Regions from separate parts of the Microlunatus elymi genome, predicted to be linked through region 1. Evidence: riboswitches for the same ligand, from Rfam matches in the RefSeq annotation. Region 1 holds a riboswitch; the other holds the start of a gene.
What was found. A riboswitch is a leader RNA that binds a small molecule or an ion and turns the genes downstream of it on or off. The one in region 1 is predicted to bind cobalamin.
Positions count from the first base shown of each region.

Region 2: another riboswitch for cobalamin. It lies ahead of metE (5-methyltetrahydropteroyltriglutamate--homocysteine S-methyltransferase); the one in region 1 lies ahead of FOE78_RS05960 (ABC transporter substrate-binding protein).

Region 1 is NZ_CP041692.1:1,343,365-1,350,836, reverse strand. It holds gene FOE78_RS05990 (ABC transporter permease) at 1-485, opposite strand, end outside; gene FOE78_RS05985 (ABC transporter ATP-binding protein) at 482-1,504, opposite strand; gene FOE78_RS05980 (LLM class flavin-dependent oxidoreductase) at 1,709-2,545, opposite strand; gene FOE78_RS05975 (IS3 family transposase) at 2,753-3,649, opposite strand; gene FOE78_RS05970 (transposase) at 3,646-3,936, opposite strand; gene FOE78_RS05965 (Lrp/AsnC family transcriptional regulator) at 4,007-4,390, shown strand; cobalamin riboswitch at 4,442-4,656, shown strand; gene FOE78_RS05960 (ABC transporter substrate-binding protein) at 4,787-6,013, shown strand; gene FOE78_RS05955 (FecCD family ABC transporter permease) at 6,022-7,128, shown strand; gene FOE78_RS05950 (ABC transporter ATP-binding protein) at 7,128-7,472, shown strand, end outside.
Region 2 is NZ_CP041692.1:2,484,345-2,491,816, forward strand. It holds gene FOE78_RS11205 (DUF3048 domain-containing protein) at 1-226, shown strand, start outside; gene FOE78_RS11210 (Rv3235 family protein) at 210-848, opposite strand; gene FOE78_RS11215 (phosphoribosyltransferase) at 902-1,396, shown strand; gene FOE78_RS11220 (polyprenol monophosphomannose synthase) at 1,399-2,181, shown strand; gene FOE78_RS11225 (MarR family winged helix-turn-helix transcriptional regulator) at 2,156-2,668, opposite strand; cobalamin riboswitch at 2,713-2,916, shown strand; gene metE (5-methyltetrahydropteroyltriglutamate--homocysteine S-methyltransferase) at 2,960-5,257, shown strand; gene FOE78_RS11235 (ribonucleotide-diphosphate reductase subunit beta) at 5,311-6,300, opposite strand; gene FOE78_RS11240 (ribonucleoside-diphosphate reductase subunit alpha) at 6,357-7,472, opposite strand, start outside.

The sequences.
Region 1 (7,472 bases):
GTCATCGGGATCAGCGAGGCCCACATCAGCAGCAGAGCGGCCAGCCAACTGCCGAACGGTGCCCGGACGCCGCCGACCACGTACCCGGCGACGAAGACCAAGATCAACGCCGGTAGCACCATGATCATGATCACGGCTGCCTTCGCCAGCAGGAATTCTCGCGGCCGCAGGGTGGTGATGGTCAGTTGCCGGAACCATCCGGAACGCCGCTCGACGGCAAGTTGCGCGCCGCCGCCCATGGCCGCGCCGAGCGATCCGTACGCAGCCATCGAGACCATGTAGAGCGCGGCCCAGTCGATCCCGCCGGTGTCGTTGGACTGCTTGCCGAAGATCTGGCTGAACACGACGTACAGCACCAGCGGGGTGATCACCGAGAAGACGGTGAAACCGGTGTTGCGGGCGGTCAGCCGGACGCTGTGGATCAGGTAGTGCAACGGTGCCGGCCGACGGCCGGCCTGACGGGTTTGGGCCACCGCGGCGGTCATCGCAGGCTCCTGGAGAATTGGTTCGCGGTCCGGTCGACTCGTTGATCATCGATCGGTAGGTGATCTTGTTCGGGTTGATCCTGGTTCCCGGTCAGCGCCAGGAAGGCGTCCTCCAGCCGGGCCGAACCGACCTCGATGTCACAGACCTGCGGATAGCGCTGAACCATGGCCCGCAGGGTCAGATCCGAGTCGGCGGTCTTGATCTTGATCCGACTGCCGACCCGTTCGGTGCCGGTCGCGGCCGGCAGGGCGGCCAACTCGGCCGCCGGCACATCGGCCGGCGACACCGTGATCACCCGGCCGGTCACCCGGGACTTGATCTCGGCCCCGGTGCCGTCGGCCACGACCCGGCCGGTGTTCAGCACCACGATCCGGTCGGCCATTTCGTCGGCCTCCTCCAGATAGTGGGTGGCGAACAACACGGTCCGGCCGTCGGCGGCGAAGTCACGCATCGAGGCCCAGAACTGGCGGCGTACCTCGACATCCATCCCGACCGTCGGCTCGTCCAAGATCAACAACTCCGGGTCGGGCATGATCGCCAACGCGTACCGCAGCCGTTGCGCCTGGCCGCCGGACAGCTTGTCCGACTTGGTCTTCAGGAAGTCGCCGAGTTCGGCGCGTTCGATCACCTCGTCCAGCGGCAGCGGGTGCCGGTGCAGTCCGTGCATCAGCCGCAGCACGTCCCGGGTGGTGGCGTCGTGCAGCAGCGCACCGGCCTGCAACATCGCCCCGACCCGGCCCTCGGCGACGGCGACCCGCGGCTGGCGACCGAGAACGCTGAGCCGGCCGCTGTCCGGCTGGACCAGCCCTGTGATCATCTCGTTGATGGTGGACTTGCCGGCTCCGTTGGGTCCGAGCATGGCCACGATCTCCCGCCGGCGGACCTCGAGGTCAACACCGTCGACCGCCCGCACCGGACCGTACGCCTTGTGTAACCCCGCGAGCTCCAGCGCGGACCCGGGCTGCTCGGCACCGGGGGTGGTGGCACCGGCCCCGACCGGCTCCTCAAGCATCTTCATGCGATCAGTCTGTTGCCGACCGAGCGATGGCGCCCCACCTGAATGTCAGCGGTACGCACTGACAGGTGTCATGTGATGGAAGCGGTAAGACCGTCGGGCGGGATGCGTCGAACGAGCCGTTTTCGGGGGTTCGGGGCAATCCCGTCCGACGTTTTCACCACTTCCGGTTCAACACCTTCCGGTTCACCACTTCCGGTCGGGACCTCACCGCGGTGGCCCCTGCCGGATTCGGTTCAGCAGGAAGTCGGCGGTGATCTCGTCGTCCCAGTGCGATTCGATCCACCAGGTGGCGCCGGCTTCCCGGTACGGCGCGACGTGCGCGGCCGCCGCGTCGGGGTCGCTGCCGTCCGTGGTCCCCTCGGCGATGACGTCGAAGCCGTCGAGTGAACCGCGCCGGTCGAGCATCCAGTCCCGGATCTTGGCGACCGCGGCTGGCTGGACGACGTCGTACTCCCCGGCACCGGGCGAGCGGTCGGCGGTGATCACACCGTCCCAACGTGCGGATCGGGCCAGCGAGCGGTCGTGCGGCCAGGCGCCGACGGTCCAGACCGGGATCCGCGGCCGTTGCACCGGCCGCGGACGGAAGACCAACTCCTTTGCCTGGTAGTGCTTTCCGTCGTAGTCGAAGGATTCGCCGGTCCACGCGAGGTCGAGGATGGCCAGGCATTCGTCGAGCTTCTCCCGACGCTCCCGACGCCCCGGTTCATCGGTGTTCACCCGGGAGTAGCCGCCGTCCCACTCGCCACCGAAACCGACCGGCAGCACCAGCCGGCCGGCGGAGAGGATGTCCAGCGTGAGCGTCTCGCGGGCGACCTTCCACGGGCGACGGCGGGCCAGCGAGAACACCATCGAACCGAGCGTGATGCGTTCGGTGCTCACCGCCATCGCCCCCAATGCCACCCAGGGGTCGTAGGTCGGGATCGGGCCGACACAGATGTCGTCCCAGACGAACACACCGTCCCAGCCGCCGGCCTCGGCTTCACGGGCCATCGTCACGTAGTCGCGAACCGTCCCGGCCGAGGTCACGATCCCGTACTTCATCACCCCACCACCTCCGTGTGGCGGCCCCGGCACGGCGACGGCCGCCGCACCGACGGTGCCTTTCCTGCAGCGTAACCAAGCGCGTGGCCGGAGGAAGTGCCATCCCCGGCGCGAGCCCCGATAGGCTGCGTCCGGATGAACGGGGGCACTTCATTGCGGATTGACGACATCGATTGAGATTTCCCCGAAATCGTGAAGGGTTTCGGTTTAGGCCGCTGCCGGTTGGTCAGCGGTGATCATCTCGTATTGGTCGGGTGGCAGCAAGGCCGCGCCGCTGTGCCGTCGTTGGACGTTGTAGAACTGGTGGCACCAGGCCAGGACGACAGCCCTGGCTTGGGCTTTGGTTTCGAAGTGGTGGCGGGACAGGACTTCGTGTTCGAGGGTGGAGAAGAACGACTCCGCTGCCGCGTTGTCGAAACAGGATCCGACCCGTCCCATCGACTGTCGGATCCCGAGTTTCTTCTTACACAGCAGGGAAAAGTCCTTCGCTGTATACGTTGATCCACGGTCGGAGTGGAAGATCACACCCTCGATGTGGTCCCGGCCACCGCGGACCGCCGCGGCGATCTTGATCGCATCACAGACCAATGGCGCGTCGGGGTGATCGCTGATCGGGCAGGCCAGCAGCTTGCGCGAGAACAAGTCGATCACCGTGGCCATGTAGAGCTTGCCCTCATCGGTCGGAATCTCAGTGATATCGCCACACCATTTGCAGTTCGGCGCCCGGGCGGAGAAGTCCCGCTGCACCAGGTCCGGGAACTTGGCCGCCTTGCGGTCCTGTTTGGTCAATCCCTTACGGTGTTTGCGTTTTCTGCCCTGCAGGCCTTGGCGGGTCATCGAGTCGGCGACCGTGTTGTGGCCCACCCTCCAGCCGGCATCGACCAGATCCCGGTGGATCCGCGGTGAGCCGTAGGTACGACCGGACGCCTCAAACATGGCCAGCACCGCAGCATCCAGCTCGCGGCGCCGCTGCTGTCGGTCGGTGACCGGGGACTTGATCCACTTGTAGAACCAGCCCACACTCAGGCCGAGGATGGCGCAGCAGACCGCGATCGGGACGCGGTAGAAGGTCCTCTGGTCGGCGATGAAGCGTGCCACGCTCACCTCATCGCCTCCTTCACCCACAGGACCACGGAACGCTTGAGAACATCACGCTCCATCCGCAGCTCGGCGTTCTCAGAGCGCAGCCGCTTCAACTCGTCAAGATCATCTTTGGACAGGCTATTGACGCCTTCACGCTGTTCACGGTCCCGGGCCACCCAGTTGCCCAGGGTGCCCTCGTTGACCCCCAGGTCACGGGCGACCTGCGCGATCGACTTGTTGGACTCGTGCACCAGCCGCACAGCGCCCTCGCGGAACTCCGCGTCGAACTTCCGTCGCTTCTCTGGCATGACAACTCCTCATAGTGCATGCCTTCACGAAAGTGGGGGATTTCCAGATCGCAAGCTTCTTGCGTTGTTGATGGCCGACGGACGGCAGAGCTATGCCGCCTTGGGGCAGCAGGTCGAACTGTCCACGGCCGCCACCAAGCGCCGGGTCGATCGGATGCGCAAGGAAGGCGTGATCCGCGGCTTCGGCGCCGATGTCAATCCGGCAGCGCTGGGGTGGAGCATCGAGGCGTTCGTGGAGATCTACTGCAACGGGCAGGTGCCGCCGAAACAGATGAAGGAGTTCGCGCACGCCATTCCCGAGGTGCACGACGCGTACACCATCACCGGCGAGGCCGACGGTCTGCTGGTGGTGCGCTGCACCGATGCGGCGCATCTGGAGCGGGTGCTCGGCCGGATCCGCGACCAGCACGACGTGCTGCGGACTCGTACTGCGATCGTGCTCTCCCACCTCTGAGCGCGTTCGCTCGCCAGGTTCGGGCGGTCGGACCGGCGGCGCCGATCAGGTTAGAATCGCCCTGCCGACGGGGAGGGAATCCGGTGCGAGACCGGGACTGCCCCGCAGCGGTGAGTGGGTACGAACGCTGTACAGACGCACTGGACGAACGATCCGGAGGACCTCGATCCTCCGCCGCGAGTCTGGGAAGCATCAGCCAGTAGGCCGTCGGGGATGATCCGGCGACACCCACAAGTCCGAAAACCTGCCGTCGGTGTGCGGGCCGCCGGTCCGCGCGTCCAGGGGTCTCGAGGGAAGATCACCGGCACACCGGCGCTGCCTCATCCATCGCGGTCGCCGGGTGACGGTGCCAGGCTCCAGGACAATCGTCGTGCGGCAAGGAGTCCGAAGCCTTTCATGATCAACAAGTTGTTCTCCGGCCGGCGGCAGCGGGCCGTCACGGCGGCCGCCGCGGCCGCGGCACTGACCCTGTCGCTGGCCGCCTGCGGCACCGACGCGGGCAGCCCGGCGCCGGGAGTCGCACCGTCGTCGACCGCGCCCGGCTGCATCACCGACTTCAACCCGAACACCGACTACTTCCCGGTCAAGCAGAAGCTCGAGTACGCCGAGAACTTCAGCCTCAGCTACCACAAGTCGTACCAGGTGCTGACCGTCAAGCAGCCCGAGGTGGGCGGCAAGCCGGAGAGCTACGTCCTGGTCAAGTGCGGCGCGCCGAAACCCCAGTTGAGCGGCGATCTCGCCCAGGCACAACAGGTGACGGTGCCGGTGCACAGCCTGTTCTCCGCCTCAACGACCCATCTGCCGAGTCTGGAAGCACTCGGCCAGCTGGATGTGGTGACCGGTGTCGCGTCGAATGCGCTGATCAGCTCCAAGGCGGCGCAGGAGCGGGTGCAGAGCCCCGACGTCACCGAGTTCGCGCCGGCCGGCACCGCCAACGCGGAGAAGATCGTGGCCGCCAAGCCGGACGTGCTGATCACCGCCGGGCAGACCGATCCGGCGTACGCGACCGTCCGGCAGGCCGGGATCCCGGTGCTGGCCGACGCCGAATACCTGGAGACCTCGCCGTTGGGCGAGGCCGAGTGGATCAAGTACTTCGCCGCGCTGACCGGCACCGAGGACAAGGCGGCGACGACCTTCGACAAGATCGCCGCCAACTACAAGTCCGCCGTGCAGAAGGCAGCCGATGCCAAGCCGACCTCGGTGGTGCTGAACCAGCCCTACCAGGGCAGCTGGACGATGCCGACCGGCGGCACGCCGATGGGCAAGTTGATCACCGACGCCGGCGGCAGCTGGCCCTGGCAGGACGACACGTCGACGGTCAGCAAGAACGTTGACCTGGAGACGGTCTTCGCCAAGTCCGGCGACGCCAAGCCGTGGATCACCTCGACGAACTGGAAGACCAAGAAGGAGGCCACCGGCACCGAGCCGCGGCTGGCCGACTTCGCCGCCTTCAAGTCCGGTGACGTGTGGGCGCCGAGCAAGCAGGTGAACGCGGCCGGTGGCAACAACCTGTACGAGTTGGGGGTGCTGCGGCCGGATCTGGTGGTCGCCGATCTGATCGCGATCCTGCATCCTGATCTTGAACCGGACCACCGGTTCACCTTCTATCAGAAGCTCAAGTGACGCGGTAGATGATGGCCAGCACCCCCGCCGAACGACCGATCTCCGCCGAGATCGATGCCGTCCGGGTGCCGCGCGGCCGGCTGCGGCGGCCGGTGCTGGCGCTGATCGTGATGGCGGTGGCAGCGGTGGCCGCGATCGGTCTGGGTGCCGCGGTCGGGTCGGTCACCATCGGCTGGCACGACCTGTTGCTGTACGCAACCACCGGGCACGCGGCCGATCCGGCCAGCACCGTGTTGCTCGAGCAGATCCGGATGCCGCGGGTGATCACCGCGGCCGCGGTCGGCGCCGGGCTGGGCATCGCCGGGCTGCTGATGCAGACGCTGTTCGCCAATCCGCTGGCCGACCCGTACATCCTGGGGGTGTCCTCGGGCGCCTCACTGGGCGTCGCACTGATCACCCTCGGCACCGGCACCGTGACCGGCGGCTTCGTCAGCCTGGTCGGCGGACAGCGGATCGCGGTGGCCGCGGCTGCGGCGACCGGGTCGGCGTTGGTGCTGATGTTGATCTTGGTGATCAACCGTTGGGTCCGTTCGGTGACCACGCTGCTGATCGCCGGGGTGATGTTCTCCGCAACCGTCGGCGCGTTCACCTCGCTGCTGTTGGCTTTCGCCGATCCGACCCGGATGCAGCGGTACGTGATGTGGGGGCTCGGCTCCTTCAGCGGCGTCACCCGCGGCGACCTGCTCGTGCTGCTGCCGGTGATCCTGATCGCGATCATCATCGCCGCGCTGCTGGCCCGGTCGCTGAACGCGATGCTGCTCGGTGAGCGGTACGCCCGCTCGATGGGCGTGCGGGTCGGATCCGTTCGGGTGCTGGCGATGATCGCGACCGCCCTGATCGCGGGCGCGGTGACCGCCTACTGCGGGCCGATCGCCTTCCTCGGCATCGCGGTCCCGCACCTGGCCCGGTTGACCATCGGCAGTTCCGACCACCGACTGCTGATGCCGGCCTCGATCCTGGTCGGCGTGATCGCCTCCAGCGTGTGTTCGGTGGTGGCTCAGCTGCCCGGTGACGACGCGGTGCTGCCGATCAACGTCACGGCCGCCCTGATCGGCGCTCCGGTGGTGATCGTGGTGCTGCTGCGATCTCGGCGTCTGTCGGCAGGAGCGGTCTGATGATCAACTTCACGGCGGGCGCGGGCCTCCGGCTTGATGACCTTCGGGTCGGCTATCGGCACACTCGGCGTTGGCCGGCCAGCGAGCCGGACCGCGTGATCGTCGACGGAATCACCGCCGAGGCGCCGGCCGGTCGGGTGACCGCGGTGCTCGGCCCCAACGGCGCCGGAAAGTCAACCCTGCTTCGTACGGTGGCCGGTCTGCAACCCGCGCTCGGCGGCGCGATCATGCTCCGTGGCGCTGCCGGAGTTGATCATGATCTGCTCCGGCTGTCGCCCAGGGATCGGGCCCGCCGGACCGCGGTGGTGCTGACCGAACGGGTGGACGTCGGGCTGCTCACCGGA
Region 2 (7,472 bases), 1.1 Mb from region 1:
CGTCCGGCTGTCGGTCAAGTCTCACAAGGACACCAACACCACCTCCGAGTTGTCCAACGTGGCCGAGACGATCGGCACCGGCACGGTGACGATCTACTCCCAGGGCAAGCAGGTCGGCGGCACCTGGAAGCGGACGAAGCTGAACGGTCCGATGACGCTGCGGGACGCGCACGGCAAGGACATCCCGCTCAAACCCGGCCGGACCTGGATCATCCTCGACGGTTGAGCGCCCGGGTGTCCAGCCGGGTACACATCCAGCGGTCCGGACGCGCCTCCAACCGGAAGGCCAGAGCCGCGAACGCTGATCCGCCGTCGCCGGCAGGGTCGGTGCGCGCCCATCCGAACACGGCGACCGCCTCGACCGCGTCCGCGGAAGACCGGCTGACGTGGACGCTGCGCAGGACCGCGTGCTCGGCGGATCGTCGGCGGACGCGAGCATTCAGCTGGGTCAACGCCACCGGATCCAGCCAGCGGTTGAGCTGCGTCACCGGACGCAGCCCGTGCACGGCCTCCAGCAGGGCCGACGCCAGTCGAACACACCACGGGCCCGGATCCGGCAGCCCCGGCGGTAGTCCTGGTGCCCAGCTGTCACCGAACCGCAGGATGCGCACCTGCGGTTGCGAACGATGCTGGACGGATCGGTCCCAGCCGGCGCGATGCTGCTCGGCGGTCGTCGCCCACGGCAGCGGCTGCTGCTCCAGCGGCGGCGCGATCGCCTCCCGGGGCCAGGCCACGGCGGCGGGCACCGAGTCCGGCACCGGCAGCATCGCAACGTCGATCAGTTCAGCGGTCATCGCGACCTCCATCGGCCAGATCTGCTTGGTGTCGCAGATCCTGACACGAACCACCGACAATGCTGCTCCGGTTATGCACAACCCCAACCGGTATCGTTCGCGTCGTGATGGCCGCACACGAGCGATTCAGCTGGGCCGAGTTCGGTGAGGCCTGCCGCGAGCTGTCTCGCCAGGTCGTCGACAGCGGCTTTCGTCCCGACGTGCTGCTGGGCATCGCCCGCGGTGGGCTGCTGCCGGCGGGCGCGATGGCCTACGCGCTGGACTGCAAGAACCTGTTCACGATCAACGTCGAGTTCTACACCGGGGAGGATGCCCGTCTGGACGTGCCGGTGATGCTGCCGCCGGTGCTGAACGCCGCGGACCTGGACAACCTCGAGGTGCTGATCGTCGACGACGTCGCCGACACCGGAAAGACGCTGGAGTTGGTCGAGGCGTTCTGCGCGGACCACGTCGCCCAGACCCGGACCGCGGTGCTCTATCACAAGCCGCGATCGATCATCCGGCCTGATTACAGCTGGCGGCAGACCGAGCTGTGGATCGACTTTCCGTGGTCGTCCGAACCCCCGATCACCCGACCGTCCGACCGAACTGCAGGAGCCTGAGCTTGAACGTCCCCGCCGAACCGACCCAACCGGCAGCCGATCGCAACCCACCGTCACCTCGAGTGGTCGTGGTCACCCCGACCTACAACGAGCGGGAGAATCTGCCGATCCTGGCCGACCGACTGGCCGACCTCGGGATCGAGAATCTGCAGCTGCTGGTGGTCGACGACAACTCGCCCGACGGCACCGGTGAGGTCGCCGACCAGCTGGCCGAGAAGCATCCGGACCGGGTCGCGGTGCTGCATCGTACGGAGAAGAACGGGCTCGGCCGCGCCTACGTCGCGGGCATCTCGCGGGCGCTCGACGAGGGCGCCGACGTCGTCATCCAGATGGACGCCGATCTGTCCCACCCGACCGAGGTGGTTCCCGAGATGCTGCGGCTGCTGCGCGACACCGACGCCGGTGTGGTGCTCGGATCGCGGTACGTGGCCGGTGGCTCGGCGGCCGGCGAGTGGGCCTGGTATCGGCGGCTGCTCTCGGCCTGGGCCAACGCGTACGTCAATGTGATCCTGCGGCTGCACGTCAAGGACGCGACCGCCGGCTTCAAGGCCTGGAAGGCCGACACCCTGCGGAGCATCGACGTGGCCACCATCCGCAGCAACGGCTACGCGTTCCAGGTGGAGATGAACTACCGCGCGGTGCGGCAGGGTTTCAAGATCACCGAGACGCCGATCCGGTTCTCCGAACGCAACGAGGGCCAGTCCAAGATGACCCTGGCGGTGCAGTTGGAATCGGCGCTGATGCCGTGGCGGCTGCTGTTCAGTCGCCGAGCATCGCGTCCCTGAGCGCCCGCAGACCGCGTTCCAGATCGGCCAGGTCGGCGGCGCTCAGCCGGGTGGTGAAGATGTCGTGCAGATCGTCCAGGTGGGTGTCGAGGGCCCGATCGAGTTCGGCCCGGCCGGTGTCAGTCACCTCGGCGTAGACGACCCGGCGGTCCGCGGTGCTCGGGGTACGGCGGACCAGGCCGTCGCGCTCCAGGCGCTCCATCATCCGGGTGGTGCCGCCGGTGGTGATGTCCAGATGATGGCTGAGCTCGGACATCCGCAGCCGACCCTGCGGTGACCGGGACAGCCGGAGCAGCACCTCGAACGCCTCGGGCGCGATGCCGACCTCGTCCCGCAGTGTCGCCGAGACCCGATTCCGGACCGCGCTGCCGGCCTCGAACAGCAAACCGGCCAGGGTGATCAGTTCGTGGTCGCGTTCGGATTTGCCCGAGCTGGCGGTCCGAGCGGGCGAGACTGCCAGGGTGTGCGCGTCATTCACTTCAGACATCCTGCCACTCGGTCAGACCGCTTCCCACCGCCGAGGCACGGGTTAGGGTTCCTCACGCAACAGATTCAGGGAACCCGGTGTGAATCCGGGACTGCCCCGCAGCGGTGAGTGGAAACGACCGCCGTCTCCTCCTGACCGGGAGGACCAGCACTGGGTCAGCCGACCCGGGAAGCGACGGCCAGTAGTGGGCCGGCAACACGCCGGCCGTGTCCGCGAGTCCGAATACCTGCCCGTTGTGTGCGGGCGCAGCCGCGTACCGCAGACACCTCTTGGGCTCGCGAAGGAGAGACCATGATCAACAAGAACAGTGGGATCAGCAGGAGCACCATCCTCGGCTATCCACGACTGGGCGCAGAACGTCAACTGAAGAAGGCCACCGAGGCCTACTGGGCACACAAGATCACGGCCGAGGATCTGCTGCAGGTCGCGCGTCAGCTGCGGTTGGATCGCTGGGCCGAACAGCGGCAGGCCGGCCTGGATGAGCTGCCCAGCAACGATTTCTCGCTGTACGACCAGATGCTCGACGCGGCCTGGATGCTGGGAGCGATCCCGGATCGGCATCGTGGGCATGCCGGCCTTGACCGCTACTTCGCGATGGCGCGCGGCACCGACGAGGCCGAGCCGCTGGAGATGACCAAGTGGTTCGACACCAACTACCACTACCTGGTGCCCGAGCTCGGTCCGGACACCGAGTTCCGGCTCGACCCGACCAAGCCGCTGGCCGAATTCGACGAGGCGCTGCGGGCCGGGTATCTGACCCGGCCGGTGATCATCGGACCGGTCAGCTTCCTGCTGCTTTCCAAGCCTGCTTGGGAAGGCGGTGACTTCCAGCCGTTGGAGCTGCTGGATCGACTCGTGCCGCTGTATGCCGAATTGCTGTCCCGGTTGGCCGAACGCGGCGTCGAGTGGGTGCAGGTGGACGAGCCGTGCCTGGTCACCAACCAGCCGGATTCCGTACTGCAGCAGGTGGATTCGGTCTATCGGCTCCTCGCTGCTGTTCGGCAGCGTCCCAAGATCATCATCGCCAGTTACTTCGGCCGGCTCGGCGCGGCGCTGCCGGTGTTGGCCGGAACGCCGATCGACGGCCTGGCCCTGGACCTGACCGGTGCCGGGGCGGCGAACCTGGATGATCTCGAGCGGCTCGGCGGACTGCCCGGGCGGCGCTTGATCGCCGGGGTGATCGACGGGCGCAACATCTGGGCGGCCGACCTGCCGCGCACCTTCGAGTCGGCGCAGCGGGCGGCTCGGCTGGCCGGCGAGGTCGCCGTCGCGGCCTCGTGTTCGCTGTTGCACGTGCCGCTGGACGTGACGCGTGATTCGGGCCTTGCGGCCTCGTACCCGGGCTGGTTCTCCTTTGCCCGGCAGAAGCTCTCCGAGATCGTCATCCTGGCCCGTGGACTGAACGAAGGGGCAGCGGCGATCGCGGCGGAACTCGGGGCCAGCACGGATGCCCGGCAGGCCCGGCTCAACTCGCCGCTGGTCGTCAACCCTGCGGTACGCCGGCGTGCTGCTGCCGTCGGCGCTGCCGATCTCGACCGAGGTTCCGGCTACCCGGAACGCCGGGACGAGCAACGGGCGCAGCTGGGGTTGCCGGACGTGCCGACCACGACCATCGGCTCGTTCCCGCAGACCCGCGGATTGCGGCGAGCCCGGGCGAAGTTGCGGTGCGGCGAGTTGTCGCCGGCGGCCTACGACGAGGTGATGCGGGACGAGGTCCGTTCGGTGATCACCGAACAGGAACACCTCGGGCTGGATGTCTTGGTGCACGGGGAGCCCGAACGCAACGACATGGTGCAGTACTTCGCCGAACAACTGGACGGCTACGTGGCCACCGAGCAGGGCTGGGTGCAGTCGTACGGGACCCGGTACGTCCGGCCGCCGATCCTGCTCGGCGACGTGTCCCGGCCGGCGCCGATGACGGTGGAGTGGGCACGGTTTGCGCAGAGCCTGACCGATCGGCCGGTGAAGGGGATGTTGACCGGTCCGGTGACGATGCTGGCCTGGTCGTTCGTCCGTGATGATCAACCGCCGGCGGAGACGGCTCGGCAGGTGGCGTTGGCGCTGCGGGACGAGGTGACCGATCTGGAAGCGGCCGGGATCAAGATCATCCAGGTGGACGAGCCGGCGTTGCGAGAGACGCTTCCGTTGCGGGCGGCGGATCGCGCCGAGTATCTGCGCTGGGCGGTCGAGTCGTTCCGGCTGACCGTCGGCGGTGTCGCGAACCGGACGCAGATCCACACCCACATGTGTTACGCGGAGTTCGGTGATGTGTTGGACGCGATCATCGCGATGGACGCGGACGTGATCAGTCTGGAGGCGGCGCGGTCGAAGATGGCGATCGTTGCTGATCTTGCTGCTGCCGGTTATCCGAACGAGGTCGGTCCGGGCGTGTGGGACATCCATTCGCCGCGGGTTCCCGATACCGACGAGATCGTTGATCATCTTCGAACCGCGCTGGCCGCCTTCGGTGATCGCGTCTGGGCCAATCCCGACTGCGGCCTGAAGACCCGTGGATACCCGGAAGCGCGATCCAGTCTCGCCAATCTGGTGGCGGCCGCAGAGCAGGTCCGGCAGGACTCTGCCGGCTGAGCCAGAGGGTCCTGAGCAAGGCGTGCGGACCGCCCCTTCGACAAGCTCAGGGATCAGTGCGCGCGGGCGTCAACCTCGTACGACGTGTTGATCGACTCGAAGAAGTTGACCAACTGCAGGGTGTCGTTGGCAGTCGCCATCCACTTGGCCGGGTTGGCGACGCCGAAGGCCGCCTCGAAGCCGAGCTCCTCGAGGCGCCGATCGGCCATGTACTTCACGTACTGGTTGACGTAGTCGGCGTTCATGCCGAGGATCCCGCGGGGCAACAGGTCGGCGTTGTAGGCGACCTCCATCTGCACCGCGTCGATGATCATCTGCCGGATCTCGTCGGCGAACTCCGGAGTCTGCAGATCCTCGTTCTCGTCCAGTACGGTCAAGATCAGGTTGATGCCGAACTTCAGGTGCAGGCTCTCGTCGCGGACGATCCAGTCGATCAAGGAACCGAAGTTGCGCAGCAGATTGCGCTGCCGGAAGCTGAGCGCCACCATGAAGCCGGAGTAGAACCAGATCCCTTCCAGAATCACGTTGTAAGCAACGAGATTTCGGACGAAGTCGCGTTTTCCCTCGGTGGTGCCGATGTCCAGACTCTGCTCGGCCATTTGCTTGATGTACTTGACCTCGAAGGCCTCCTTGGCCGCCATCGAACCCACGTTGACGTGCGACTCGTACGCGGCGGCTCGGTCGATCGGGAACGTCTCCAGCACGTACTCGAAAGCCATGCAGTGGTTGGCCTCCTCCCACATCTGCTTGGCCAGGTAGAGATGGCACTCGGCGGCGTTGAGATACGGGTAGACGCCGAACGCCAGCGACTTGTTGACCAGCAGTTCGTTCGGGTTGAAGTAGCTCATCAGGTGGGTGAGCGCGTGCCGCTCCTCGTCGGTCATCCTGGCGAAGTCGCCGAGATCCTCGCCGAGCTGGATCTCGTGCGGGAACCAGGTGTTGGCCACCGCCTGGTTGTAGAGCTCGTACGCCCACGGGTAGGTGACCGGCTTGAGAAGCAGTCCCTCGCTGATCCCGGTGCCGAGAATTCCCTTGCTGGACATGAAAAGGTCACTCCTTAGTATCGAAATGGACGTGCCGTGAACTGGACCGTGAACGCCTACTGGCAGGACTCACACTGCAGGCGTTCCTGGGGGTCGATCGGGCAGTAGGCGCCGTCGACCTCTTCGGTGTCGTAGCCCTCGTGTTGGGTGACCCGTTCGGCGTCGGTATCGATCACCGGCAGCACCGTGCTGTCTGCCTGTGGCTCGGGTGACCGCGGCGAGCTGGGCCGAGCGAACCCGCCGAAGCCCCGTCTGCCGCCCGACGAGGAGCGGGAGGTCGATGCCGATTCCTGGCTGCGCAGTTGTTCCGCCTTGTTGATCTTGACCGTGCTCTGCTCGGCGGTGTGCCGGGGCATCATGTGCAGGTAGTAGGTGGTCTTCACGCCCATCTTCCAGGCGGCGCTGTAGAGGTCGACCATCTCGCCGATGTCGCGGCCGGCCAGGTAGATGTTCCGGCTGATCGCCTGATCGATCCACTTCTGCGCCCGCGCGGCGACGTTCAGATAGGCGTAGGGGGAGAGCTGGAAGGAGGTCCGATAGGTCTCCTTCAAATCCCATGGCACCGAGTTGATCTTGGACAGGTCGCCTTGGGTGCGCAACAACTCGTCCTTGACCTCGTCCCAGAGGCCGCGTTCGACCAGGTCGGCGACCAGGTTGCGATTGACCTCGAGGAACTTCCCGGCCGAGGTGGCCCGGCTGAAGATCTGGCTGAACTGCGGATCCAGCCCAGGCGTCGTCCCGGCGACCAGTCCGATGGACGCGGTCGGCGCTATCGCCATCAGGGTCGCGTTTCGCATCCCGCCCTTGACCTTTGCCCGCAACCCGTCCCAGTCCAGCCGGGTGGCCCGGTCGACCTCGACCGGGATACCGCGATCGGACTCCAGCGCATCCAGGGTGTCGATCGGAACCAGCCCCTGCGACCAGCGGGAGCCGGCGAAGTTCGCGTAGCTGCCGCGCATCCGAGCAAGATCAGCGCTGGCGTCGATCGCGTGGTAGCTGATGAACTCGGTCAACTCGTCGATCAGCTCGTACGCCTGCTCGCTCTCGTAGCTCAAGCCGAGCCGCTCGGTCAGATCGGTGAAGCCCATCAGCCCGAGACCGACGGCACGGTTGAGCTCGTTGGAGCGCTCGGATTCCGGCACCGAGGAGATGGTGATGTCGACCAGGTTGTC